One region of the Duganella sp. GW821-FHT01E12 genome, then DNA from elsewhere that is predicted to be linked to it. Evidence: predicted binding sites of a transcription regulator. Region 1 holds the regulator's gene; the other holds the start of a gene.
The links. Region 1 encodes sigma-54, which starts transcription at its own class of promoters, with help from an activator protein. Its sites were predicted from a motif close to TGGCANGNAANCTGCTTT; they were not measured.

Region 1 (7,028 bases):
CGCGCGTCAAGCTCAATGGTAATGTGGACGTGGTGCGCCCGGCCACGCCGAAGGCGCAGGCGCTGCGCATGACGACCTCGACCTTGACGGTGTACCCGGACGAGGAACGGATGGAAACCACCGCGCCGGTGGCGCTGGAAATCGGCAACGCCACCGCCAACGGCGTCGGCATGAAGGCCAACAACGCCACCCGCGAAGTGCAGCTGGGCGGACGCGGGCAGCTGGTGCTGCCGCCGCGCCCCGGCCATTGAAGAACCAACGATGATGAATGGAATGATGATGAAAAAATTGATGTTCTCGGCCGCCGTGCTGCTGATGGCGGCCTGCGCCGCCCACGCGGAAAAGGCCGACTCCACCAAGCCGACCACGATCCAGTACGACGATCTGCAGATCGACGACGTCAAGCAGGTCAAGACGCTGATCGGCAATGTGATCCTGACGCGCGGCACGCTGCTGCTGAAGTCGCCCAAGGCGGTGATGACCACCGACCCCGAAGGCTACGACTTCGTCGTGCTGACCAGCACGCCCGGCACGCCCGCCACCTTCCGCCAGAAGCGCGACGGCGCCGGCGACCAGTGGGTCGAGGGCGAGGCCGAACGTATCGAGTACAGCAACAAGACCGACCTGGTCAAACTGTTCTCCAAGGCCAAGGTGCGCCGCCTCGAAGCGGGCCGCCTCAGCGACGAGGTCAACGGCGAGTTCATCTCCTACGACAGCCGCAAGGAACAGTTCGCCGTGAAGAACACCGTCACCGGCGAGAGCAAGCCGGGCGCCGGCCGCGGCACCATGGTGATCCAGCCGACCATCCGCCCGGCCGCGCCGGCCACCGCGCCTGCAAGCACGCCGGCCGCGTCCACGCCGCCGGCCACGGAGAAGTGAGCATGGAACCATCCTGCGGTAGCACCCTGATCGTACGCGGCCTGCAAAAGACCTACGGCAAGCGCCAGGTCGTGCATGACGTCTCGCTGCAGGTCGAATGCGGCGAAGTGGTGGGCCTGCTCGGCCCCAACGGCGCCGGCAAGACCACCTCGTTCTACATGATCGTCGGCCTGGTGCCGTCGGACGCCGGCAGCATCGACATCAGCGGCACCGACATCTCCTCGCTGCCCATCCACCGCCGCGCCTCGCTCGGCTTGTCCTACCTGCCGCAGGAAGCGTCGGTGTTCCGCAAGCTGACGGTGGAAGAAAATATCCGCGCCGTCCTCGAAATCCAGAAAGTGGACGGCAAGCCTTTATCCAAGGCTGCCATTGATGAACGGCTCAATACCCTGCTGGCCGATTTGCAGATCGAAAAGCTGCGCGAGAACCAGGCGCTGTCGCTCTCGGGCGGCGAGCGCCGCCGCGTGGAGATCGCGCGCGCACTGGCGACCAACCCGCGCTTCGTGCTGCTCGACGAACCATTCGCCGGGGTCGACCCGATCGCCGTGATTGAGATCCAGCGCATCGTGCGCTTCCTCAAGGAACGCGGCATCGGCGTCCTCATTACCGATCACAATGTGCGCGAGACGCTGGGCATCTGCGACCGCGCATATATCATCAACCAGGGCACGGTATTGGCTTCAGGCCGGCCAGACGACATCATCGCCAACGAATCGGTGCGTCGCGTGTATCTGGGTGAACACTTCCGTATGTAAAACCCATGAAACAGTCTTTGCAACTGCGCACGTCGCAGCACCTCGCGCTGACGCCTCAGCTGCAGCAGTCGATCCGGCTGCTGCAACTGTCGACGCTGGAGCTGCATCAGGAACTGGAACAGCTGCTGACCGATAATCCGCTGCTGGAGCGCCTCGACGACCCGCTGGACCGCTCGCTGCGGCTGCTGTCGGACGGCGCCATCAGCCAACAAGCCCCGGTCGGCGACGCGCCGCCCGAAGGCCCGCCCAACGCCCAGGAAGCCCCTGCCGCCGACGCCGACAACTACGACGGCCCGGCCGCCGACACCGAAAGCACCAGCAGCGACGCCGACGTCGACTGGAGCGACGCCGGCCGCAGCAAGGCGCCCGACGACGAGGATTCGCGCCCGCAACTGGAGGCCAGCCACTGCACGCTGCGCGAGCACCTGATGGAGCAGATGCGCGTGACGGTGCTGGAGATGCGCGACCGCGCGCTGGTCGAGCTGATCATCGACGCGCTGGACGAGAACGGCTACCTGGAGGAATCGCTGGACGAGATCCACGCCCGCCTGCCGGAGGAGCTGGAGGTGGACCTCGACGAGCTGCGCACCGCCTTGTCGCTGCTGCAAAGCTTCGACCCGATGGGCGTGGGCGCGCGCAACGCGTCCGAATGCCTGGCGCTGCAGATCAAGCGCCTGCCGGGCATACCGATGGTGACGCGGCGCATGGCGCTGGCCATCGTGGAAAATCATTTGACCTGGTTCGCCCAGCGCGACTTCAACAAATTGAAGAAGGCGTTGGTGTGCGACGACGAGGATTTGCGCGAAGCACAAACCGTCATCCGCCAGTGTAATCCGCATCCGGGCTCGGCGTTCGCGTCGGACGTGTCGGACTACGTGGTGCCGGACGTGATCGTCAAAAAAGCGCGCAACGGCTGGCAGGTCAGCCTCAACAACGACGTCATGCCGCGCCTGCGCGTGAACGCCATGTACGCCAACCTGCTCAAGCAGGGAAAAGGCGAGGGCGCGATGGGCGCGCAGCTGCAGGAAGCGAAGTGGCTGATCAAGAATATGCGCCAGCGTTTCGACACGATTTTGCGCGTCGCACAAGCGATAGTAGAACGACAAAAGAACTTTTTCTCCCATGGCGCGGTTGCCATGCGCCCCCTTGTGCTTCGCGAAATTGCTGATACACTGGGTCTACACGAGAGCACTATTTCTCGCGTAACAACTCAAAAATATATGCTGACCCCGCATGGCATGTTTGAGTTGAAATATTTCTTTGGTAGCCATGTCGCCACCGAAGCGGGGGGGGAAGCAAGTTCGACGGCGATACGCGCACTCATTGTGCAATTGACAGGAGCAGAAGACCCGAAAAATCCTTTATCCGACAGTAAGATTGCGGACATGCTGGGAGAACAAGGCATGGTGATTGCGCGACGAACTGTTGCCAAATATCGCGAAGCGTTGAAGATCCCGCCAGTCAGTCTCCGCAAGTCTTTGTAGTTCCTTGGTTCCTGCGCGCCCGGTAGCAATGGGCCCCGCACTAACCGTAAGAAGCGACATCATCTTTAGGAGTGTGTATGAATCTCACCATCAGTGGACATCATCTCGAAGTGACCTCGGCCATCCGTGAATACGTGCAGAGCAAGCTGGAACGCGTCACCCGCCACTTTGATCAAGTGATTGATATTGCTGTCATCCTGACTGTAGATAACCTTAAAGAGAAAGAGAAACGCCAGAAGGCTGAAATCAACCTGCGCATGTCGGGCAAGACCGTCTACGTGGAAAGCCTGTCCCAGGACCTGTACGCCGCCATCGACACCTTGGTCGACAAGCTGGATCGGCAGGTCATGAAGTACAAAGCCAAGGTCCAAGAGCACGGCCACGATGCGATCAAGCATCTCCCGGATAGCTACGAACCCGCTGCCGCCGCCCTATAACAACGGCCTCGGCACCATCAAACTAAGGGCGCACTGGCGCCCTTTTTTGCGCCCGCATAGAATAGGGTTTTCACCACTATCCTGCGACCTCATGAGCGAATACGTCCACACCAGCGTCAGCAACGGAACCGGCTACATCACGCTGGACCGGCCCAAGGCCTTGAACTCTTTATCGCTGGCGATGGTGCGCGATATCACGCAGGCGCTGATGGCGTGGCGCGACGACAGCGGCATCGCGGCCGTCGTCATCCGCAGCAGCAGCGAGAAGGCCTTCTGCGCCGGCGGCGACATCCGCTTCTTCTACGACGCCGGCCGCGCCACGCCGCAGGGCGGCAGCGCGCTGGTGGAGGATTTCTTCACCGAGGAGTACGCGCTCAACCACCTGATCCATTTTTATCCCAAGCCCTACATCGCGCTGATGGACGGCGTGGTCATGGGCGGCGGCATGGGCGTGGCGCAGGGCGGCCCCGATTGCCGCGTGCGCATCGTCACCGAGCGGACCAAGATGGCCATGCCGGAAGTGAACATCGGCCTGTTCCCGGACGTGGGCGGCAGCTACTTCCTGTCGCGCGCGCCGGGCAAGCTGGGCTGCTATCTGGGCGTGACCGGCGTGACCATCGGCGCGGCCGACGCGCTGCACGCGGGCCTGGCCGACCACTTCGTGCCGGGCAGTGAGATGGCGGCGCTGTCGGCCCTGCTTGACGCGACGCCGGGCGCCGGCTTGCGGGCCGCCATCGCCGCCTTCGCCGCGCCGTTCAAGGACGCGGCGGGCGACAGCAAGCTGGCCGCCGAACGCGCCGCCATCGACCGCCACTTCGGCGCCGGCTCGGTGCCGGCCATCGTCGCCTCGCTCAAGACGGACGACAGCGCCTTCGCGCAAAAAACGCTGCAGGTGATGGCCACGCGCTCGCCGCTGATGATGTGCGTGACCCACGAGCTCATCGAGCGCGGCGCCGCGCTGGACGTCGCCGGCTGTCTGCGCATGGAGCGCACGCTGGTGCGCCACAACTTCGAGGACGGCGAAGTGATCGAAGGCGTGCGCGCGCTGGTCATCGACAAGGACAACGCGCCGCAGTGGAAGCCGGCGTCGCTGGACGAGGTGGACGCCGCCATGGTGCGGCGTTTCTTCGAGCCGGTGTGGCCCGACTACGCCCACCCGCTGCGCCACCTGGACTGAGCGCCGATGACCGTCGAACTGGACCGACTCGATATCCAGATATTGAACCTGCTGCAGGAGGATGCGGCGATCCCGCTGCGGCGCATCGCCGAGCAGGTGCACGCGTCCGCCGCCACCTGCCAGCGCCGCATCGCCCAGCTGCGCGCCAGCGGCGTGCTGGTCAAGGAGGTGGCGCTGGTGGACCGCGTGCGCGCCGGCCGTCCGCTGACCGCCTTCGTCACGGTGCAGCTGGAGCAGCAGAACACCTCGCTGCTGAAGATGTTCGAATCGCTGATGCGCGAGGAGGCCGACGTCATGGCCTGCTACGAGGTGGCGGGCGAGTTCGACTTCATGCTGGTGGTGACGGCGGTGTCGATGGAAGCGTTCCAGGCGTTCACACGGCGCGTGTTCACGTCGAATAACAACGTCAGCAACTACAAGAGTTTGCTGGCCATGAACTGCGCCAAGTTCGAGACCAAAGTGCCTTTGTGAAGATAGAATAATTCTTGCACCGGAGCGGGCGATTTTGCAATTTTGTCTCACGGCCGCTGGGTATGATGGGCCTTCCCAATTCAGGAGGACCGCATCATGATCGACCATGTTTCCATCGGCACCCGCGCACTCCCGCGCGCCACGGATTTCTATACAGCCTGCTTCGCGCCGCTGGGCTATACCTTGCAGCACAGCGACGCCACGCAGGTGATCTACGGCGCAGACGGCGTCTGGAGTTTCTGCCTGTACCCGTCGGCAGGCGAGGGCGCGCTGGCCGGCGACCGCAGCCATGTCGCGGTCACGGCGCCCAGCCAGCAGGCTGCGCGGGAATTCTTCGACGCGGCGATGGGATCGGGCGCGACCGCACTGCGCGAGCCCGGCCCGAGGCCGGACATCAACGAGCGCTATTTCGGCACCATGATCAAAGACCCGGACGGCCACACCATCGAAGTGGTGCACTGGAGCCGATGACCAGGACTACTGCTCGCGGTGGCGCAGGATGACGCGTTCGGATTGCTGGAAGTAGGCCGCCAGCTGCTCGGCCATGTAGACCGAGCGGTGCTGGCCGCCGGTGCAGCCCACCGCCACCGTCAGGTAGCTGCGGTTGTCGGTCTTGAAGGACGGCAGCCATTTTTCGATGAACACGCGGATGTCGTTCATCAGGTCCAGCGCGCTTGGCTGGGCGTTGAGGAACTCGATCACCGGCGCGTCGCGCCCGGTCAGCGGGCGCAGGGTCAGGTCGTAGTAGGGGTTGGGCAGCGCCCGCACGTCGAACACGAAGTCCGCGTCCAGCGGCACGCCCAGCTTGAAGGCGAACGATTCAAAGAACAGGATCAGCGGCGCGCGCTCGATCGCCACCAGGTCCTTGACCCAGGCGCGCAGTTTGTTGGCGCTCAGCTCCGAGGTGTCGATCACATGGCCCAGCTGCTCGATGGCCGAGAGCCGCTCGCGCTCTTCCGAGATGCACTCGATCAGCGTGCGGCGCGCCGCCGGGTTCTGCCCCGGCCGCAGCTCGTGCGACAGCGGATGGCTGCGCCGCGTTTCCGAAAAGCGCGCCACCAGCGAATGCGTGTTCGCGGTAAGGAACATGACCTTGACGTCGTGGCCCTGTGCGCGCAGGCGTTCGACGGCGGCCGGCAGCGTGGCCAGCGATTGGGCGCTGCGCGCATCGACCGCCACGGCCAGCGCCTCCAGGCCGTCCTCGACCAGGGTGTCCACCAGGCTGGCGAGCAGGGCGGGCGGCAGGTTGTCGACGCAATAGTGTCCCGTGTCCTCCAGGACGTTCAGGGCGACGGACTTGCCGGAGCCGGAAATACCGGTAATGAGTACGATGCGCATAGCCCGGGATGATACCGCAGGCCGGCGAAGCTTGCCCATCCTGAGCGCTTTTAGTTTTCGCAATGATGCGAAAAAGCCATGGGGCTTAGTCGCCGCTCATCGCTTGTCGCTGGCGGTGGAGCAGGGAATTCGCGGGGCATCGCCCCGAGCCTGCGGAACGGCCTGCCCATGCATGGGCAGGCTCCTTGGCGCCATCAATCGCCGCTCATGGCCTGCCGTTGCCGTTCCATGAACTCCTGCAGCGTGTCGATGCCGCGCAGTTGCAGGATGGTGTTGCGCACGGCGGCCTCCAGCAGCACCGCGATGTTGCGGCCGGCCGCCACCGGGATCACCACCTTGCGGATCGGCAGGCCCAGCACGTCCTCGGTCGGGAACTGGAACGGCAGGCGCTCCACCTCCTCGTCGGCCGCGCCGCGCCGCACCAGGTGCACGATCAGCTTCAGCCGCATCTTGCGGCGCACGGCGGTCTCGCCGAAGATGGCCTTGA
Region 2 (7,028 bases), on a different contig from region 1:
GCGTCGACCGCAATCAGTTGCCGTACCAGGTGCAAACGGCAAATGCCGCGGCGGTGGGCGCGGCTGCAGGGCAAAACCTCGGCGAGTTCATGGCGCGCAACCTGACCGGTGTGAATATCAACGAGATTTCCGGGAGTCCGTTCCAGAACGATATCACCTATCGCGGTTTTCGCGCCTCGCCGGTGCTGGGGGCGTCACAGGGCATATCCGTCTACCTCGACGGAGTGCGCGTGAACGAGCCATTCGGCGATGTGGTCAACTGGGATATGCTGCCCGAAGCGGCGATCGCCAGCGTGATGCTGGCACCGGGCTCGAACCCGCTATACGGCCTCAATACGCTTGGCGGCGCGCTGGTGTTGGCGACCAAGTCCGGGAAAAATTATCCGGGTGCGGACCTTGGCATATCGGGCACCAGCAATGGCCAGCGACGCGCCGACCTGGCCTATGGCTACGACAGCGGCGAACGTTGGAACGTTTTCATCGCGGGCACGGTCTTCAACGATAAGGGCTGGCGCGATAGCTCGGGTGGACGGCTGGCCAATGCCTACGTCAAGCTGGCTGGGGCCAACGGCGATAACGAGTGGAGCCTGGCGCTGCTGGCCGGCCGCAGCCGCCTGGTGGGCAATGGCCTGCTTCCCGATGACATGTATGTACAAAACCGCCGCGCCGTTTACACTTCGCCCGACCAGACCAGCAACCGCGTGCGCCAGATTGTTTTCAGCTTGACGCATCGTTACGACGAGCATACGGAGTTGAGCACCACCGTGTATGCGCGCAATAGCCGTCGCAGTACCGTCAACGGCGATATCAACGATGCCTATGCCGAAGGCGAAAGCCCGTACCCGGCCAGCTACAACACGACCGAGACGCGCCAAAGCAGCCAGGGATTCAGTACGCATTTCAGCAGAGACGCAGGCGTCCATCAGCTCTCCGCCGGAGTCGCGTTCGACCGTGGTAGCGTCGCCTTTGCGCAGTACGCGCAGGACGCAGGCTTTGCCTTGGATCGTACAATCGTCCCGGATGCGAATGCCGAACGGCAGGCCGGATCATCGGTCAGCGGCCACTCGCGCGCGGCAGGGGTGTACGCCGCCGATACCTGGGCCGTGGACGCCGACACCTGGTTGACCATGTCCGCCCGCTACAACCACGCGGCGGTCAGCAACCAGCTGCGCCGCGAGGATATACAGCAGCCCGCCGAGACGTTCGGCTATCGCAAGCTCAATCCCGCCATCGGTGCCGCGCACCGTATGGGCGGCGGCTGGACGCTGTTTGCCAATCTGTCGCAGAGCAACCGGGTGCCGACCGTGATCGAACTGGGTTGCGCCGATCCGGGGCAGCCGTGCCGGTTGCCGGTGGGCCTGCAATCGGATCCGTATTTGAAGCAGGTCGTATCACGCACCGCCGAAGCGGGGGCCCGCTGGAAGGGCCCACGTGGCACGGCGGCGGTATCGCTGTACCGCACCGTCAATCGCGACGACATTCTGTTTCGCAGCGCCGGCATTGCGCAGCAGGGCTACTTTTCCAACTTCGGCCGGACACGCCATCAAGGAGCAGACCTGAACGCGAGCTACCGGAGCGGCGACTGGACGGCACGATGGAGCTACAGCTACCTGGACGCGGTCTACGACATGGAGGGCGATCTGCGCAACGGCACGCGCAACGTCCACGTGACGCCGGGAACCCGCCTGGCGGGCCTTCCGCGCAACACGCTGAAGTTGGGCATTGAATGGAGCGCGGCACAGCATCTCTCAGTCGGCGTCGATCTGACAATCTTGTCCGACATGACGACGCAGGGTAACGAGGACGGCAGGGCCGCACCGCTATCGGCCGACTGGCGCATGCGCGGCCATGCCTTGACTGGCCTGCATGCCAGCTATCGGCCGGATTCGAAATGGGAGTGGCATGTGCGCGTGACCAATGCGTTCAATCGCCGCTACGAGAGCTTCGGTGCCGTGGCGGCGGATATGTTCCCGAACGGCGCCTTGCTGGAACAGGGCGCCGAAGCCGCGCAAACTCGCTTCATCGCGCCGGGCGCGCCACGTTCGGTGGCGGCCGGGTTGCGCTATCGCTTCTAGAATTGGTACTGGGCGCTGGCGCCAATCAGCCAGTTACGGCCTGGGGCAGCTTCGTAGTAGCGTTTGTTGGTGTCGCCGACGATGAGCGAGCCGACATACCGCTTGTCCAGCAGGTTATTCAAGCGCACAAACTGCTTGAAACGCCAGCCCTGCCACTGCTGGTTTGCGTTGCCCCGCGCATTGAGCACGCCGTAGCCTGGCGCCGCTTTGTCGGCATTGGCGTCCTCCGCGTAGATTTTTCCGCTGGCGACAGCCTCCAGCGCGGCGCCAAAGCGGTTGGCACTGTCCTTCCAGGCCAGCTCACCGTAGGCGTTGGCATTCGGGATGCCGGGCAGCCGGCTGCCTTCGGCCACGGCGCCGAAGCCATGATCATAGACTGCGCGCAAACTGGTCAGCGCTGCGCGCGCGCTCAGGCCATGGCTCCATGCGGTGTCCAGCGACAGTTCCATACCCTGGCGCAGCGTGCTGCCGGCATTGCGATAGCTGGTGCGTCCCCCAGCGCTGCCGTCGACCACCAGTTCGTCGCGCGTGCGGACCTGGAATACTGCGGCGTTGATGCGCGTGCCTTCGCCAAGCCGCGCCTTGATCCCGGTTTCAAGGTGGGTGCTCTGTGCCGCCTGCAAACGGAAATTGAAGCCGCCGCCGGTGCCGGAGTAGAACAACTCATTGAGCGTCGGCGTTTCGAAGCCGCGCGCGGCGCTGGCATACACGTTCAGCGTCGGCGACAGGCGATACAGCAGACCAAGCACCGGCGTGGTGTGGCTGTATTCGAGGCTGCCGCTGTCGTTGCCGTTGCTGAGGAAGCGGTCGTCCACCGAAATCTTCACGCTGCTGTGCCGCAGGCCTGCGCTCACCATCCATGCGCCGGACTGCCATTCCGACTGCACGTATGGATCGAGGCTAGTGACCTTGTCGTTCTCGTCGCGGCGCAATGCCCCCTTCACGCCGAATTGGGTGCCGGTGAAGTTTTCGTACCCTCTGCGCGCGTCGCTGGAGCGACCGTATTCCAGGCCGACGGTGGTACTGAGCCTGCCCCCTGCCAGTGCGTTCACGTGCAGCCAGTTCAGGTCCGCGCCGTGGAAGTCGCGGTCGAAGTCGACCACGCCGCCGGAATGTGTCGCCGGCGCCTGGAAGGCTTTGGAAAAAGCCTGGTACTGGATTACGCCGCGATTGCCGCCGTACGCGCTCACGCGCAGGCGGTCGTCGCCGAAGCGCTGTTCCCAGCTTGCGCCGATCTGCTGATGATCGATGCTCTTGCGGGTGTTGTAGCGGTCGGCCAGCGTGCGTTTCGGGCTCTGGTTGTCGGTGGCATCTATCTCACCGGCACGCGGATCGCGCTGGTAGGTGGCCCAGGTCGCGCCCAGAGCGTCCTGGGTATCGTCCTGGCGCAGCGCGTTGGCGACGATGGTCAGTTTGGCGCCGGCCATCGGCGCCAGCGTCAGTTTGCCGAAGGCCTGGTCGCGGGTGGCGGCGCTGTGGGCGCGGTAGCCGTCGGTTTCAAAACGCGATGCGTCGAGCACATAGCCGATGCCGGCCTGATTACCCTGAGCATTCAGATCGGCTTTGCGGCTGCCGTAGCTGCCTGCGGTCAGTGTGGTCTCCACCGATGGCGCGCCTTCGCCGTCGCGCGTGAACATCTGGATCACGCCACCGGAGTGGTTGCCGTAGATGGCGGAGAACGGACCACGCAGCACTTCGATGCGCTCGGCCATATCGAGGTTGAAGGTGGCGGCCTGGCCTTGGCCGTCCGGCATGCTGGCCGGGATGCCGTCGGCGACCAGGTGTACGCCGCGCACGCCGAAGGCCGAACGGGCGCCGAAGCCGCGCGAGGATATCTGCAAGTCCTGCGCGTAGTTCTGGCGGTTTTGCGCCACCAGGCCGGGGACGGCGGCCAGCGCTTCGCTGGCGTTGACGCGCGCTTGGCTGTCGCGGATGCGCTCAGCGTCGATTACGTCGATGGCCGCCGGCATATCGAATACCGTGTGTCCGACGCGGGTGGCGCTGACCACCACTTCCGCCGGCGCTGCGGCACCGTCGGCGGCGATGGCGCCGCCACTCAGTGCAAACAGCGCGGCCACCGCGTTCAATGGGAAAAAGGCTTGCTTCATATTGTCTCCGTTTTGGTCTGTGTTACACAGGACCAGTAAGCAATATACCTGCCATCCCGTTTTTCTGGTGGCACGCCGATTGCAATGGTTACCGCATTTCCCTGAAAGGCGATAACCATGAACAGCTTACGCATCCTGTCTTCCCTGGTCTTTTTGCTGTGCGGTCCCGCGATGGCCGCGCCGTTTGCTTTTGTGCCGAACGAGAAATCGGGCAGCGTCAGCGTGATCGATACCTCCACCGATACCGTGCTGCGCGAGATCGCCGCAGGCAAGCGGCCGCGCGGCATTGCAGCCGATCCAGGCGGTACACGCCTGTTCGTGACCGACGCCGCCAGCAACGCGCTGCTGGTGATCGATGCCGCCAGCGGCGCCCTGGTGCGCCGCATCGCGCTGGGGAAATCGCCCGAGGGCGTGAGCGTATCGGCGGATGGCCGTTATGTGGCGGTGGCGGTCGAGGAGAGCAACAGCGTCGCGTTGATCGACGCGAATTCCGGCGACGTGTTGGCGGATATCGCCGTGAAAGGCAAGAACCCGGAACATGCCGTTTTCAGCCCGGACGGACGCTGGTTGTTGGTCAGCGCGGAGGAGGCGGAGCAGGTCGATGTGATCGATGTCGCCGCGCGGCGTCAGAGCGGCGCGGTGGCCGTGGGGCTGCGTCCGCGCGGCATGGGCTTCAGTCCCGATGGCGCCCGCGCTTATGTCGCTTGCGAATTGGCGGGAGCGGTGTACGTGGTCGACATGGCGACGTTGGTGGCGACAGCGCGCATCCCGGCCGGGAAGAACGCCAATGGAATCGCCGTGCATCCCGGTGGCCTGAAGGTGTACGTGTCGAACGGCGCCGACGCCAATGTGATGGTGATCGATACCGTCACCAATGCCGTCAGCGCCACCATTGCAGTTGGCAAGCGACCCTGGAACATGGCGCTGACGCCGGACGGCGCCAAGCTTTATGTGGCCAACGGCCGCTCGAACACCGTATCCGTGATCGACACCGCTGCGGCAGCGAAGCGGGCGGATGTCGCGGTGGGCGAATTGCCCTGGGGTGTGGTGATCCGCTGAAGCGTTGTTCCATCGGCAGACACCTGTTCCAAACCTGAACAGGTGTCACAGCGCGGATACAGCCTCCCATCACCGCTAGCCCCTGTATTTCATGCGCCGCACAGGGAAAGGTGAAGCTGGCACGGTGCTTGCGAAAAGGAGTGTACGCAGTACCCACCGCCGCTTTACGCGGCCTCATAACCACAGCAGAAAGAGGACGACATGAATCTCGCAGACATCAGCAAACTGGGCGTTGCCAATCCATTCAAACAACGCTACGACAACTACATCGGCGGCAAATTCGTCGCTCCGGTCAAGGGCGAATACTTCGGCAACGTCACGCCGATCACCGGCCAGGTATTCTGCGAAGTGGCCCGCTCCACCGCCGAAGACGTCGAGCTGGCGCTGGACGCCGCACACGCCGCCAAGGACGCATGGGGCAAGACCTCGCCGACCGAGCGCGCCAACATCCTGAACAAGATCGCCGACCGCATGGAGGCCAACCTGGCGCTGATCGCCACCGCCGAGACCATCGACAACGGCAAGCCTATCCGAGAAACCACCGCCGCCGACATCCCGCTGGCGATCGACCACTTCCGCTACTTCGCCGGCTGCATCCGCGCCCAGGAAGGCTCGGTCGCACAGATAGACTCCGAAACCTACGCCTACCACTTCCATGAGCCGCTGGGCGTGGTCGGCCAGATCATTCCCTGGAACTTCCCCATCCTGATGGCGGTGTGGAAGCTGGCGCCGGCGCTGGCCGCCGGTAACTGCGTGGTGCTCAAACCCGCCGAGCAGACTCCCGCCTCCATCATGGTGCTGCTGGAAGTGATTGCGGACCTGCTGCCGCCTGGCGTGCTGAATGTGGTCAACGGCTTCGGGCTGGAAGCGGGCAAGCCGCTTGCATCGAACAAGCGTATCGCCAAGATCGCCTTCACCGGCGAGACGGGCACCGGCCGCCTGATCATGCAATACGCCGCGCAGAACCTCATTCCCGTCACGCTGGAACTGGGCGGAAAGTCGCCGAACATCTTCTTCGAAGACGTGATGGATGCCGACGACGCCTTCTTCGACAAGTGCCTGGAAGGCTTCGCGATGTTCGCGCTGAACCAGGGCGAGGTATGCACCTGCCCATCGCGCGTGCTGATCCAGGAATCGATCTACGAAAAATTCATTGAGCGCGCGCTGGCCCGTGTGGCGGCGATCAAGCAGGGCAACCCGCTGGACGCCAGCACCATGCTGGGCGCGCAGGCCTCGCACGAGCAGCTGGAAAAAATCCTGTCGTACATCGACATCGGCAAACAGGAGGGCGCCGAGCTGTTGGCCGGCGGCGGCCGCAGCATGCAGGGCGGTGACATGAAGGAGGGCTACTACGTGCGGCCGACCGTCTTCAAAGGCCACAACAAGATGCGCATCTTCCAGGAAGAGATCTTCGGACCAGTGGTGTCGGTGACCACTTTCAAGGATGAAGCCGAAGCGCTGAGCATCGCCAACGACACGTTGTACGGCCTGGGTGCCGGCCTTTGGACGCGCGACGGTTCACGCGCCTTCCGCGTCGGGCGCGCGATCCAGGCTGGCCGCGTCTGGACCAATTGCTACCACCTGTATCCGGCGCATGCTGCCTTCGGCGGCTACAAGCAGTCGGGCATCGGCCGCGAGAACCACAAGATGATGCTGGACCACTACCAGCAGACCAAGAACCTGCTGGTCAGCTACAGCCCGAACGCGCTGGGCTTCTTCTGACCATGGACCACGTCATCGCCCGCGTGACGGCCACACCGGCGGCGCTCGATCTGATCGCCGTCCT

Region 2: the regulator sigma-54 is predicted to act here: its motif matches at 5,360-5,377, upstream of adh (aldehyde dehydrogenase).

What each region holds. Positions count from the first base shown of each region.
Region 1 is NZ_JBWKWR010000001.1:999,072-1,006,099, forward strand. Features, by position in the region: gene lptC (LPS export ABC transporter periplasmic protein LptC) at 1-251, shown strand, start outside; gene lptA (lipopolysaccharide transport periplasmic protein LptA) at 280-879, shown strand; gene lptB (LPS export ABC transporter ATP-binding protein) at 882-1,634, shown strand; gene AC07WS_RS04315 (RNA polymerase factor sigma-54) at 1,640-3,118, shown strand; gene hpf (ribosome hibernation-promoting factor, HPF/YfiA family) at 3,196-3,555, shown strand; gene AC07WS_RS04325 (enoyl-CoA hydratase/isomerase family protein) at 3,647-4,732, shown strand; gene AC07WS_RS04330 (Lrp/AsnC family transcriptional regulator) at 4,739-5,203, shown strand; gene AC07WS_RS04335 (VOC family protein) at 5,300-5,674, shown strand; gene rapZ (RNase adapter RapZ) at 5,681-6,541, opposite strand; gene hprK (HPr(Ser) kinase/phosphatase) at 6,736-7,028, opposite strand, start outside.
Region 2 is NZ_JBWKWR010000022.1:7,640-14,667, forward strand. Features, by position in the region: gene AC07WS_RS30005 (TonB-dependent receptor) at 1-2,075, shown strand, start outside; gene AC07WS_RS30010 (TonB-dependent receptor family protein) at 2,072-4,183, opposite strand; gene AC07WS_RS30015 (YVTN family beta-propeller repeat protein) at 4,301-5,242, shown strand; gene adh (aldehyde dehydrogenase) at 5,444-6,964, shown strand; gene AC07WS_RS30025 (DUF779 domain-containing protein) at 6,967-7,028, shown strand, end outside.